3 regions of the Comamonas sp. lk genome follow, and region 2 is predicted to be linked to each of the others. Evidence: predicted binding sites of a transcription regulator. Region 2 holds the regulator's gene; each other region holds the start of a gene.
The links. The regulator LexA, encoded in region 2, represses DNA repair genes until DNA is damaged. The targets are predictions, from matches to a motif close to ACTGTATNNNNATACAGT.
Positions count from the first base shown of each region.

Region 1: EAO39_RS17145 (PA0069 family radical SAM protein) is a predicted target of LexA. The motif match lies at 1,546-1,563, and genes of this name have one in related genera.
Region 3: EAO39_RS06645 (DNA topoisomerase IV subunit B) is a predicted target of LexA. The motif match lies at 2,172-2,189, and genes of this name have one in related genera.

Region 1 is NZ_UOOB01000001.1:3,753,368-3,756,640, forward strand. It holds gene EAO39_RS17140 (phosphoethanolamine transferase) at 1-206, opposite strand, end outside; gene EAO39_RS17145 (PA0069 family radical SAM protein) at 391-1,494, opposite strand; gene rnk (nucleoside diphosphate kinase regulator) at 1,910-2,317, shown strand; gene EAO39_RS17155 (acyltransferase) at 2,396-3,273, opposite strand, start outside.
Region 2 is NZ_UOOB01000001.1:2,507,995-2,511,267, reverse strand. It holds gene adk (adenylate kinase) at 1-385, shown strand, start outside; gene EAO39_RS11610 (asparaginase domain-containing protein) at 493-1,530, opposite strand; gene lexA (transcriptional repressor LexA) at 1,644-2,318, shown strand; gene EAO39_RS11600 (hypothetical protein) at 2,483-2,932, shown strand; gene EAO39_RS11595 (hypothetical protein) at 3,005-3,273, opposite strand, start outside.
Region 3 is NZ_UOOB01000001.1:1,481,635-1,484,907, reverse strand. It holds gene EAO39_RS06650 (lytic transglycosylase domain-containing protein) at 1-91, opposite strand, end outside; gene EAO39_RS06645 (DNA topoisomerase IV subunit B) at 156-2,138, opposite strand; gene EAO39_RS06640 (MFS transporter) at 2,355-3,273, shown strand, end outside.

The DNA of each region.
Region 1 (3,273 bases), 1.2 Mb from region 2:
TGCCACGCGGCACTGCGCACCGGCCAGCTGAGCCAGACCAGAGCCGGCGCCATCAGAACGAACAGCTGTACAACGCGACGCCCTTCATGCCCGAGCACCAATAAGAACAGGGTTGTGCAGCCCAGCATGAAAACAGCCGGCCACGATGCGCGCACGCGGCCGAGCGAAGACATATCGGGCCGGTAGGAAATCGAAGAAGCACTCATCAAGCAAGCGGCCGGTTTGAGGCCGGGTCAAAAAAACAGTTGATCAAGCAGGAGAAATCCACACGCGCTGTTGAGCACAGTCGGTCGGATGCCGCGCAGGCAGGCTCCGCATTCTGCGCGCAGGCAAATTGTCGGGTCGGCGGCGGGGCAAGCGCAGGGCTAGAGTGCCTGCGACACCTTCGCTTTAAAACAGGCTTTGCTGGCCGGAGAGATTCGCCGCATGGTAGTGGCTGCAGTCCAGCATCACCCGCTCGCGGTTCAGCCCCAGCTTGCGGCAAGCCAGTGCAAAGCGCTGGCCCAGCATATCGGCCCAGACCCCGCTGCCCTTCATGCGCTGGCCAAACTGGCTGCTATAGACCTTGCCTGCGGCCCGGCCCTCCTCGCTGATGCCGTGCAGATCACGCACGCGCTCCATCACACGTTGGGCACGGTCGGGGTAATGCAGCTTCAGCCACTCTTCAAACAGCGGCGCCCCTTCCCAGGGCAGACGCAGCACGGCGTAGAAAGCCTGGCGTGCGCCGGCGTCGCTGGCGGCTGCCAGCACCTGCTCCAGATCGTCATTCAGAAATGGAATCTGCGGCGCCAGGCTGACACCTACGGGCACACCGGCCTCGGCCAGCGTACGAATCGTGCGCAAGCGTCGATGCGGCGCTGCGGCCCGCGGCTCCAGCTGTCGGGCCAATTCGGGTTGCAAGGTGGTCAGGGTGACATAGACGGCCACCAGGTTTTGCCGGGCCAGCGGCACCAGCAAATCCAGGTCCCGCTCCACGCCACTACCCTTGGTGACTATGGAAAACGGATGCCTGGCCTGGCCCAGCACTTCGATGACACGACGGGTCAGGCCCACGTCACGCTCTATGGGCTGGTAGCAATCGGTGACCGAGCCCAGCATGATGGGCGCCGCCACATGGCTGGGCTTGCTGAGTTCGGCGCGCAGCACCTCCACAAAGTTGCTCTTGGCAACCAGCCGGGTTTCAAAATCCAGCCCCGGCGAATAGCCCAGATAGCTGTGCGTGGGCCGGGCATAGCAATAAATGCAACCGTGTTCACAGCCGCGATAGGGATTGAGCCCCAGGTGATAGGGCAGATCGGGCGAGTCATGGCGGCTGAGCGCGGACTTGCACTGCTCCCATTCCAGCTGCGTGCGCAAGGCCGGCAGCTCTTCCCCATCACCCGCCTGCTCCCAGCCATCGTCAAACTCCAGCCTCTCATCCTTGGCAAAGCGATGCGCCATGAAGCTGGCCGCACCACGGCCTTTGAGCGGCTGCGCAGGCCGCACAAAAGTCATGGCACTGAAGGGCTCGTTCGAGCTGGAGTCTGGTGGCTTTGGCATCAAACAACTGTATATAAATACAGTTATTTGAGCAATCCGGCCACGACTACCCTTTTGACCGGCAGGTCAATGTCTTGTGCGTATTTGAATGGGATCTGAATCAAACAAGCTCACACCCCAGTATTTGAAAGCACAAAAAGCTATCAATTAAGGAGCAAAACCAAAGATCCAGTAGCATTCAATCCGCACTGCGGGGGTGCGAGATCGCTAGGACATTTCGGCCATTGCCAGCACAATCAGGGCAACGCACCAAGTTGGTGCTTTTTAGATGCCTTGGCCCGGACAACACCGTTGCCCGGGCTTTTGTCCGTTTGCGCTTGGCGCATAGAAAGCGGGTACGGGCCACACCATCTTGCAAGGGAGTCACACCATGGAGCGCAAGCCCCACATCACTTTGTCGTCCTTGGATCTGGATCGCATTGAAAATCTGCTGGAAAAGAACAACAGCCCATTTCCCGGCCGCGATGCGCTGGAGGCCGAACTCGAGCGCGCCGATGTACTCGATCCCAAGGACATGCCGCCCCAGGTGGTGACCATGAATTCCACCGTGCGCTTCACCATGCTGGAGTCCGGCAAGAGCAACACTCTGACCCTGGTCTACCCCAAGGAAATGGACGGCTCGCCTGACAAGATCTCCATCTTCGCCCCCGTGGGCATTGCGCTGCTGGGTCTGTCGGTCGGCGATGAGTTCAAGATGCCCAGCCCCACGGGCCAGGTGACGGTGCGCGTGGATGCCATCGAATTCCAGCCCGAGAGCGCTGGCGAGCTGCACCGCTGAGTTGCCAAGCGCATAGCCGCCCCAAAAAAAAGCAGCTGATTGAAGCTGCTTTTTTTGTGGGTGATGGCCGAAGCCCGCCTAGCGCAGGCCGGCCAGCAAAGTCGTCAGCATGCCGGCACCGATCAGGCCAGCCTGCCAGCGCAAGGCCTGGCTCCAGGAGGTGACATGGCGCTCCACCGTCTGATAGAGCAGATAGCCTGCGGCAAGCGAAAGCGCAAAGGCAAAGCCCATGCCGCCGATGGCAGCTTGCACCGAGTCAGGCCAGAGATTGCTGACCACGGCATTGACCAGCAGGCACATGGAAAAGTGGATGAGAAAGACCGAGTAAGAAATCTCGCCCAGACGGCGCAGCGCTGTCAGTCCCTTCCAGCTGGCAACGCGCTCGGTGCGCAGGCAGACGATCAGCAGCAAGGCCGTGACGCCCGCCAAAAAGATGCGATCGCGCCACTCCAGCACCAAAGCGCCCATCACCATGGCGGCAATCAGCATGGCCCAGCTCCAGGCCGTGCTGCGCTTGTCGGCGGCCACGGCCCAAAAAGCCATCATGCCTATGCCATAGGCGCCCAGAAAGTAGATCGCCCAGACATCCAGGTCGGCGTCGAGATTGAAGGCGAACAGCGAAGCCGCTGTGCCCGCCACCACCAGCGCCTGCATGCCGGTGATGGCCCAGGGCCACCAACGGGCCAGGGCTTGCTCGCCTGTGCGCTGCACCAGGCGCTCACGCAGCCAGCGCATGGCAGCCAGCACCAGAACGCTCAAGGCAAACAGCTGAAAATCGATGGACACATACCAGACACCGGCCGAGAGCGACTCTTCGCCCAGAATGCCTTCCAGCAGCAAGGCATGGGTGAACAGCTGCCACAGATCCGGGTCGGCCGAAACCGAGGCGTGATCAAACCAGGGGCGAATCGCAGCCGAGATGACGATGGTGGCCATCAGCGCCACGGCATAGGGCA
Region 2 (3,273 bases):
CCAGGCCGACGCCATGAAGGCTGCCGGCGTGAAGCTCGATTACGTGCTGGAGATCGACGTGCCTTTCGAGGCCATCATCGAGCGCATGAGCGGCCGCCGCAGCCACCCCGCCTCGGGCCGTACCTATCACGTCAAGTTCAACCCACCCAAGGTGGCTGGCAAGGACGATGTCACCGGCGAAGACCTGGTGCAGCGCGAAGACGACAAGGAAGAAACCGTCAAGAAGCGCCTGGATGTGTACAGCAGCCAGACCCGCCCTCTGGTGGACTACTACAGCAACTGGGCCAAGGCCGACGCCGCTGCAGCTCCCAAGTACCGCGCCATCAGCGGCACTGGCAGCGTGGAAGAAATCACGGCACGCGCTTTTGCGGCTCTGGCCGAATAAGCCAGCCTCGGCAAGCGCGTCGTTAAGGCGCGCATTCAAAAAAGCACCTCATCGAGGTGCTTTTTTGCGTTCTAGCGCTTACTCTGCATGCGCCAGCCGCTATCAGTTCAGGAATCACTGCCCGACTGCAATGCCAGCGCCAGCATCAGCGCCACGCGGGCCTTGCCCGGCGCGAGCAGGATCACATCCGGCTCTCCCTCCGTTGCGCCAGCGCGCAGCCAGCCCGAAATCCCTGCCATCGCCTTGACCACAGTAGGTTGCGAGGGCAGCTCAGTAAAGCCCACGGGCAAGCCTTCCAGGCAGCGGGTGCTGCTCCACACCACCACGCCAACCTGCTGTGCCCGTGCCAGCGCCTGAAGCATTTGGGCATGAATCGTGGCATTGCCCGTGCCTGCCACCACCAGACCGCGCACGCCGGCGGCCACCAGCGCATCCACGCTGCGTCCGCTTTGCAAAGCCCCGGAGGTCAGCAATTCCACCCAGGGCAGCTCGCTGTGGGCCAGCAAGTCCTGGAACGCCGTGCTACTCAAAGCCTGTGCCTGGCTGGCGACCACGGGCTGGGCCAGCCAGCGCACGGCACACTCTTCCACCACGGCACAAGGTCCGCTCTCATAGGAGCGCAGCGCATTGAGGCGGTAAGGATGCACCTTGAGCACCTGCTGCGCGTCATGCACCTCGCCGGCCGCAACCACCCACACGCCAGCCACGGCGCTGGCGGCCACGGCCACCGCATCCCGCAGGTTTTGCGGGCCATCGGCCTGTAGCGAAGTCGCCGGGCGCATGGCGCAGGTCAGCACCACCGGCTTGATGGGCTGCAGCACGGTTTGCAGCAGCCAGGCGGTTTCCTCCAGCGTGTCCGTGCCGTGCGTGATCACCAGGGCCTGCGTATCGGCATCGGCCAGCGCCTCGGCCACGGTCCGCAGCATGCTGCGCCACACCGGCCAATCCATATCCTTGCTGTCGATCTGGGCCAGCTGCATGGCGGCCAGCGGAGCCGCAGCCAACTGTGGCAAATCCGGCACCGCAGCCAACAAGCTCTCCACGCTGATCTGCCCGGCCTTGTAGCCCACGGCCTGCGTGCTCGATTCCGCCTGGCCCGCAATCGTTCCCCCGGTGCCCAAAATCACAATCTTAGGAATTGCCACTTGCTCTCCACAAAAAACTGGTTAAAAATACAGTTACTGTATAAACCAACAGATCAGAATTCCAGACCCAGGCCTTCAAGCCTGAGCCTATCGAACCAAGACTGGATGCCAGCATGCTAGACCACCCCAAGCTCACTCCCCGCCAGCAGCAGATTCTGGACCTCATCCAATCGACTATTTCCCGCACCGGCGCTCCCCCTACACGCGCCGAGATCGCCAGCACTTTTGGCTTCAAGTCCGCCAATGCCGCTGAAGAGCATCTACAGGCCCTAGCCCGCAAGGGCGTGATTGATCTGGTCAGCGGTACCTCGCGCGGCATTCGCCTGCGTGCGGACACCGTGCGCAACATCAATGCGGCCCGTGGCGCCAGCTTTTCCCTGCCGCTGTCCTCCATGGCACAGCTGGTGCTGCCACTGGTGGGCCGCGTGGCTGCCGGCTCGCCCATTCTGGCCCAGGAACATATAGACCAGAGCTATGCGGTCGAGCCCAGCCTGTTTGCCGCCAAGCCCGATTACCTGCTCAAGGTGCGCGGCATGTCCATGCGCGACGCCGGCATCATGGATGGCGATCTGCTGGCCGTGCAAGCCACCACCGAGGCACGCAACGGCCAGATCGTGGTGGCCCGCCTGGGTGACGATGTGACGGTCAAGCGCTTCAAGCGCACACCCCAGGGCATTGAGCTGCTGCCCGAAAATCCCGACTACAAGGTGATTCATGTGGCGCCCGAAGAGTCGTTCGCCATCGAAGGTCTGGCCGTGGGTCTGATCCGCAACAGCATGTTCATGTAACTACTGCCGCTGCGCGCCAGGCCTTACCGCTGCGCACAGCCCCTGTTTTCTCCAGCCCAGGTGGTAGGCGCGAAGCCTTGCAGCTTCGCCCTGAGCGGAGCTTTGCCTGAAATTTGCAATCCTGCCCTGCTCATGCCTCACGGCTTTTGATAAGGAGTTGCCAAATGGGATTCACCGCACCACTGCTGTCTTTGACACGTTTTGCCTGGAAAATCTTTCCCGTCGCCACTGCCGCAGGACAGCCCTCAGCCGCATGGGCTGCAAGCAATGACAGCGGGCCAGACCACGTAGACGGATCCAGCTCCGGCAGCGCACAAGAGCAAAAGCAAGCACAGCGGTTTCAAGGCACCGGCGCCTACCCCAATGTGATTACCCTGCGCAGCAGCCGTACCCGCCGCCGCAATAGCGCAGGTCGCTACGGCAAGCCAGTGGCCGCGCAGCAGCAACTGGCCTTGCCACTGCAAGCGGCTGACAGCACCCAGCCGCGCCTGCTGAGAATCGTGCAGCGCGAACCACAAAAGCAGCCCGAGTGCCTGCTGATTTCCGGCCGCATGGCCGATGTTTGCGCGGCGCTTGAGCGCATGGCAGGCGCAGAACAGGTCTGGCACGCCTGAGCCGTTGCGGGCAACGATCACCGCCCCCTGACGCCGTAATACAGCCCCGCTGCATGAGACGTTCAAAGGCGCTCAGCGTTGCTCAAGACGATTCACATTCCCCCTGGAATCCGTCGCACACAGCCACTGCACGCCTTGAAGCATGAGAAAGACTTCATAGCCTCCGGCCGCAGGCACATGCGATAGCGGTAGCACGAACAAGGAATTTGCCCCACTCTTCAAGGCCAGAGCGCTTTTGCACGCAGCCATGGCTGCCGATGCAGCCTGCATATCGGCGGCCGGCGCCGACTGACCGGTGCTTGAAGAACTTTGCTCCATGGAAAGCGTGTACTGCGCCTGTT
Region 3 (3,273 bases), 1.0 Mb from region 2:
TGGCAGCCAGCGTCAGCTTGAACGCAGTGCCACGTACCCACCCGCGAAGGCCGGAGTAGGCGGCTGGCCATATTTTCAACAGGGTCTGCATGATTGAACTCCTGTAAACCTGAGGCCCGGGCTGGCGACTGTCGCCAACCCCGGGGATCCCGCTATCAGATATCAAGCTCCACGGCATCGCCATGCAACTCCATGAGCTCACGACGGGCAGCGGCTTCGCCTTTGCCCATGAGCTTGGTCACGACCTGTTCGCACTGTGCGAAGTCCAGATTCATGAACTGCACCGGCAACAGGCGGCGCGTATCGGGGTTGAGCGTGGTTTCCCACAGCTGCTCTGCATTCATCTCGCCCAGGCCCTTGAAACGGCTGACCTGACACTTCTCGCGCGGCACGCCATCCTTGGCACATTTCTCCATGATGGCATCGAGCTCGCCTGCATCCAGTGCATAGACCTTGATGGCCGGCTTCTTGCCGCGCGCAGGCACATCCACACGAAACAGCGGCGGCAAGGCTACGTGGATATGACCCGCCTCGATGAGCTTGGGAAAGTGCTTGAAAAACAGGGTCAGCAGCAGCACCTGGATGTGAGAGCCGTCCACGTCCGCGTCCGACAGGATACAGACCTTGCCGTAGCGCAGGCCGGACAAATCCGGCTCGTCATTGGGGCCGTGCGGGTCCACGCCTATGGCGACCGAGATATCGTGGATTTCGTTGTTGGCAAACAGCCGATCGCGATCCACCTCCCAGGTGTTGAGCACCTTGCCGCGCAAGGGCAGCACCGCCTGGGTTTCCTTGTTGCGCCCCATCTTGGCACTGCCGCCGGCCGAGTCGCCTTCGACCAGGAACACTTCGTTGACCAAGAGGTCGCGGCTTTCGCAGTCGGTCAGCTTGCCGGGCAACACGGCCACGCCGCTACCCTTGCGCTTTTCCACCTTCTGGCCCGCTTTCTGGCGGGTTTGCGCAGCCTTGATGGCCAGCTCGGCCAGCTTCTTGCCCCAGTCCACATGCTCGTTGAGCCACAGCTCCAGCACCGGGCGCACAAAGCCTGAGACTAGACGCACGGCATCGCGCGAGTTCAGGCGCTCCTTGATCTGGCCTTGAAACTGCGGGTCCAGCACCTTGGCATTGAGCACATAGCTGGCACGGGCAAACACATCGTCCGGCATGAGCTTGACGCCCTTGGGCAGCAGCGAGTGCATGTCGATGAAGGCCTTGACCGCCTGAAACAGACCGTCACGCAGGCCGCTGTCATGGGTGCCACCCGCCGTGGTGGGGATCAGGTTCACATAGCTTTCGCGCAGCGGCGCACCGTCTTCAGTAAACGCCACGCACCAAGCCGCGCCTTCGCCCTCGGCAAAGCTGTCGTGATTGCGGTCGGCAAAGCCCTCGCCTTCGAACAGGGGAATCACAGGCTCGCCATGCAGGCTTTGCTGCAGATAGTCGCGCAGCCCGCCCTTGAAAAGCCAGACCTGGTTATCCCGGGTTTTCTCGTTGCTGAGCGAGACCGAGACGCCCGGCATGAGCACGGCCTTGCTGCGCAGCAAGTGCATCAGCTCACCGGCTGGCAGGGCTGCCGATTCAAAGTACTTGGCATCGGGCCAGACACGCACCGTGGTGCCGTGCTTGCGCTCACCGGACTCCAGCGGACGCACCTTCAAAGGCTCGACCACATCGCCGCCCGAAAAAGCCAGCGTGGCCTGCTGGCCGTCACGGTACACCTGCACCTCCAGCCGGGTGGCCAGCGCATTGGTCACGGACACGCCCACGCCGTGCAAGCCGCCCGAGAAGCTGTACGCGCCGCCATTGCCTTTGTCGAACTTGCCGCCGGCATGCAGGCGGGTGAAGACCAGCTCCACCACCGGTGCTTTTTCTTCGGGGTGCAGGCCAAAGGGAATGCCGCGGCCATCGTCTTCCACGCTGAAGGAGCCGTCGGCGTGGATGGTGAATTTGATTTTCTTGCCATAACCGGCAAGCGCTTCATCGGCCGCGTTATCTATCACCTCCTGCAGCACGTGCAGGGGGTTGTCGGTACGCGTATACATGCCGGGACGCTGCTTGACTGGCTCCAGACCCTTGAGAACGCGGATCGAGCCTTCGGAATATTCGCTAGCGGTAGAAGAGGAAGGTTTAGCTGCCATGGGGGCGAATTGTAGTGGCCTCTCCAGATTGACGCTGGATAAATTCACAGTTGTTTACTTCCCAATACTCTCGCACAAGCCGGATCGGCTGTCTTGGGCAGGGTCGGATCACGTTTTCGGGCAACAGAGAGTGCCGCGCACGCGACGGCAGCAGCCAGCGCAGCACAGCGGGTTTCGTTAAAGTCGCATACCGATCCGAACGTTTTGCGCCACGCCATGACTACCCAGACCAACCAACAGCCGCTGTCCATGGCACAGATTCTTCTGTGCGGTGGCGCCATCGTCACCCTGTCCATGGGCATACGCCATGGCTTTGGTCTGTGGCTGCAGCCCATCACGCAGGAGATGGGCTGGACGCGCGAGAACTTTTCCCTGGCCATTGCCGTACAGAATATTTCCTGGGGCATTCTGGGTATTTTCGTAGGCATGCTGGCCGATCGAATGGGCGCATTCAAAGTGCTGATCGGCGGCTCCATTCTTTATGCCCTGGGCCTGGTGGGCATGGCGCTGTCGCCCTCCACCCTGGCTTTTACGCTGACGGCCGGTGTGCTGATTGGCGCAGCGCAAGCGGCCACCACCTATACCGTGATCTTTGGCGTGCTGGGGCGCCAGATTCCGGCCACGCGGCGCAGCTGGGCCATGGGGGTCACGGCAGCGGCGGGCTCCTTCGGCCAGTTTTTCATGGTGCCGGTCGAAGGGGCACTGATTTCCGCCTTCAACTGGTCCAATGCCTTGCTGATTCTGGCCGCCTTCGCGTTGTTGATCGTCGCTCTGGCCTTTGGTCTGCGCGAGCCGGGCTTTAGCAGCGGCAAGCCGCCGGTACGCGAGCAGACCGTGGGGCAAGCCCTCAAGGAGGCCTGGAGCCACCCCAGCTTTGTGCTGCTTACGGCCGGCTACTTTGTCTGCGGCTTTCAGGTCATGTTCATTGGCGTGCACATGCCCAGCTATCTCAAGGACTTCGGCATCGCCCCCCATGTGGCCAGCTACTCGCTGGCCCTGGTCGGTCTGTTCAATATCTTTGGCACCTATCTGGCCGGCAATCTGGGCCAGAAAATGCCCAAGCGCTATCTGCTCTCCGGCATTTACGCCCTGCGCTCGGTGGTCACCGTGCTGTTCTTGCTGGCTCCGCTGTCGC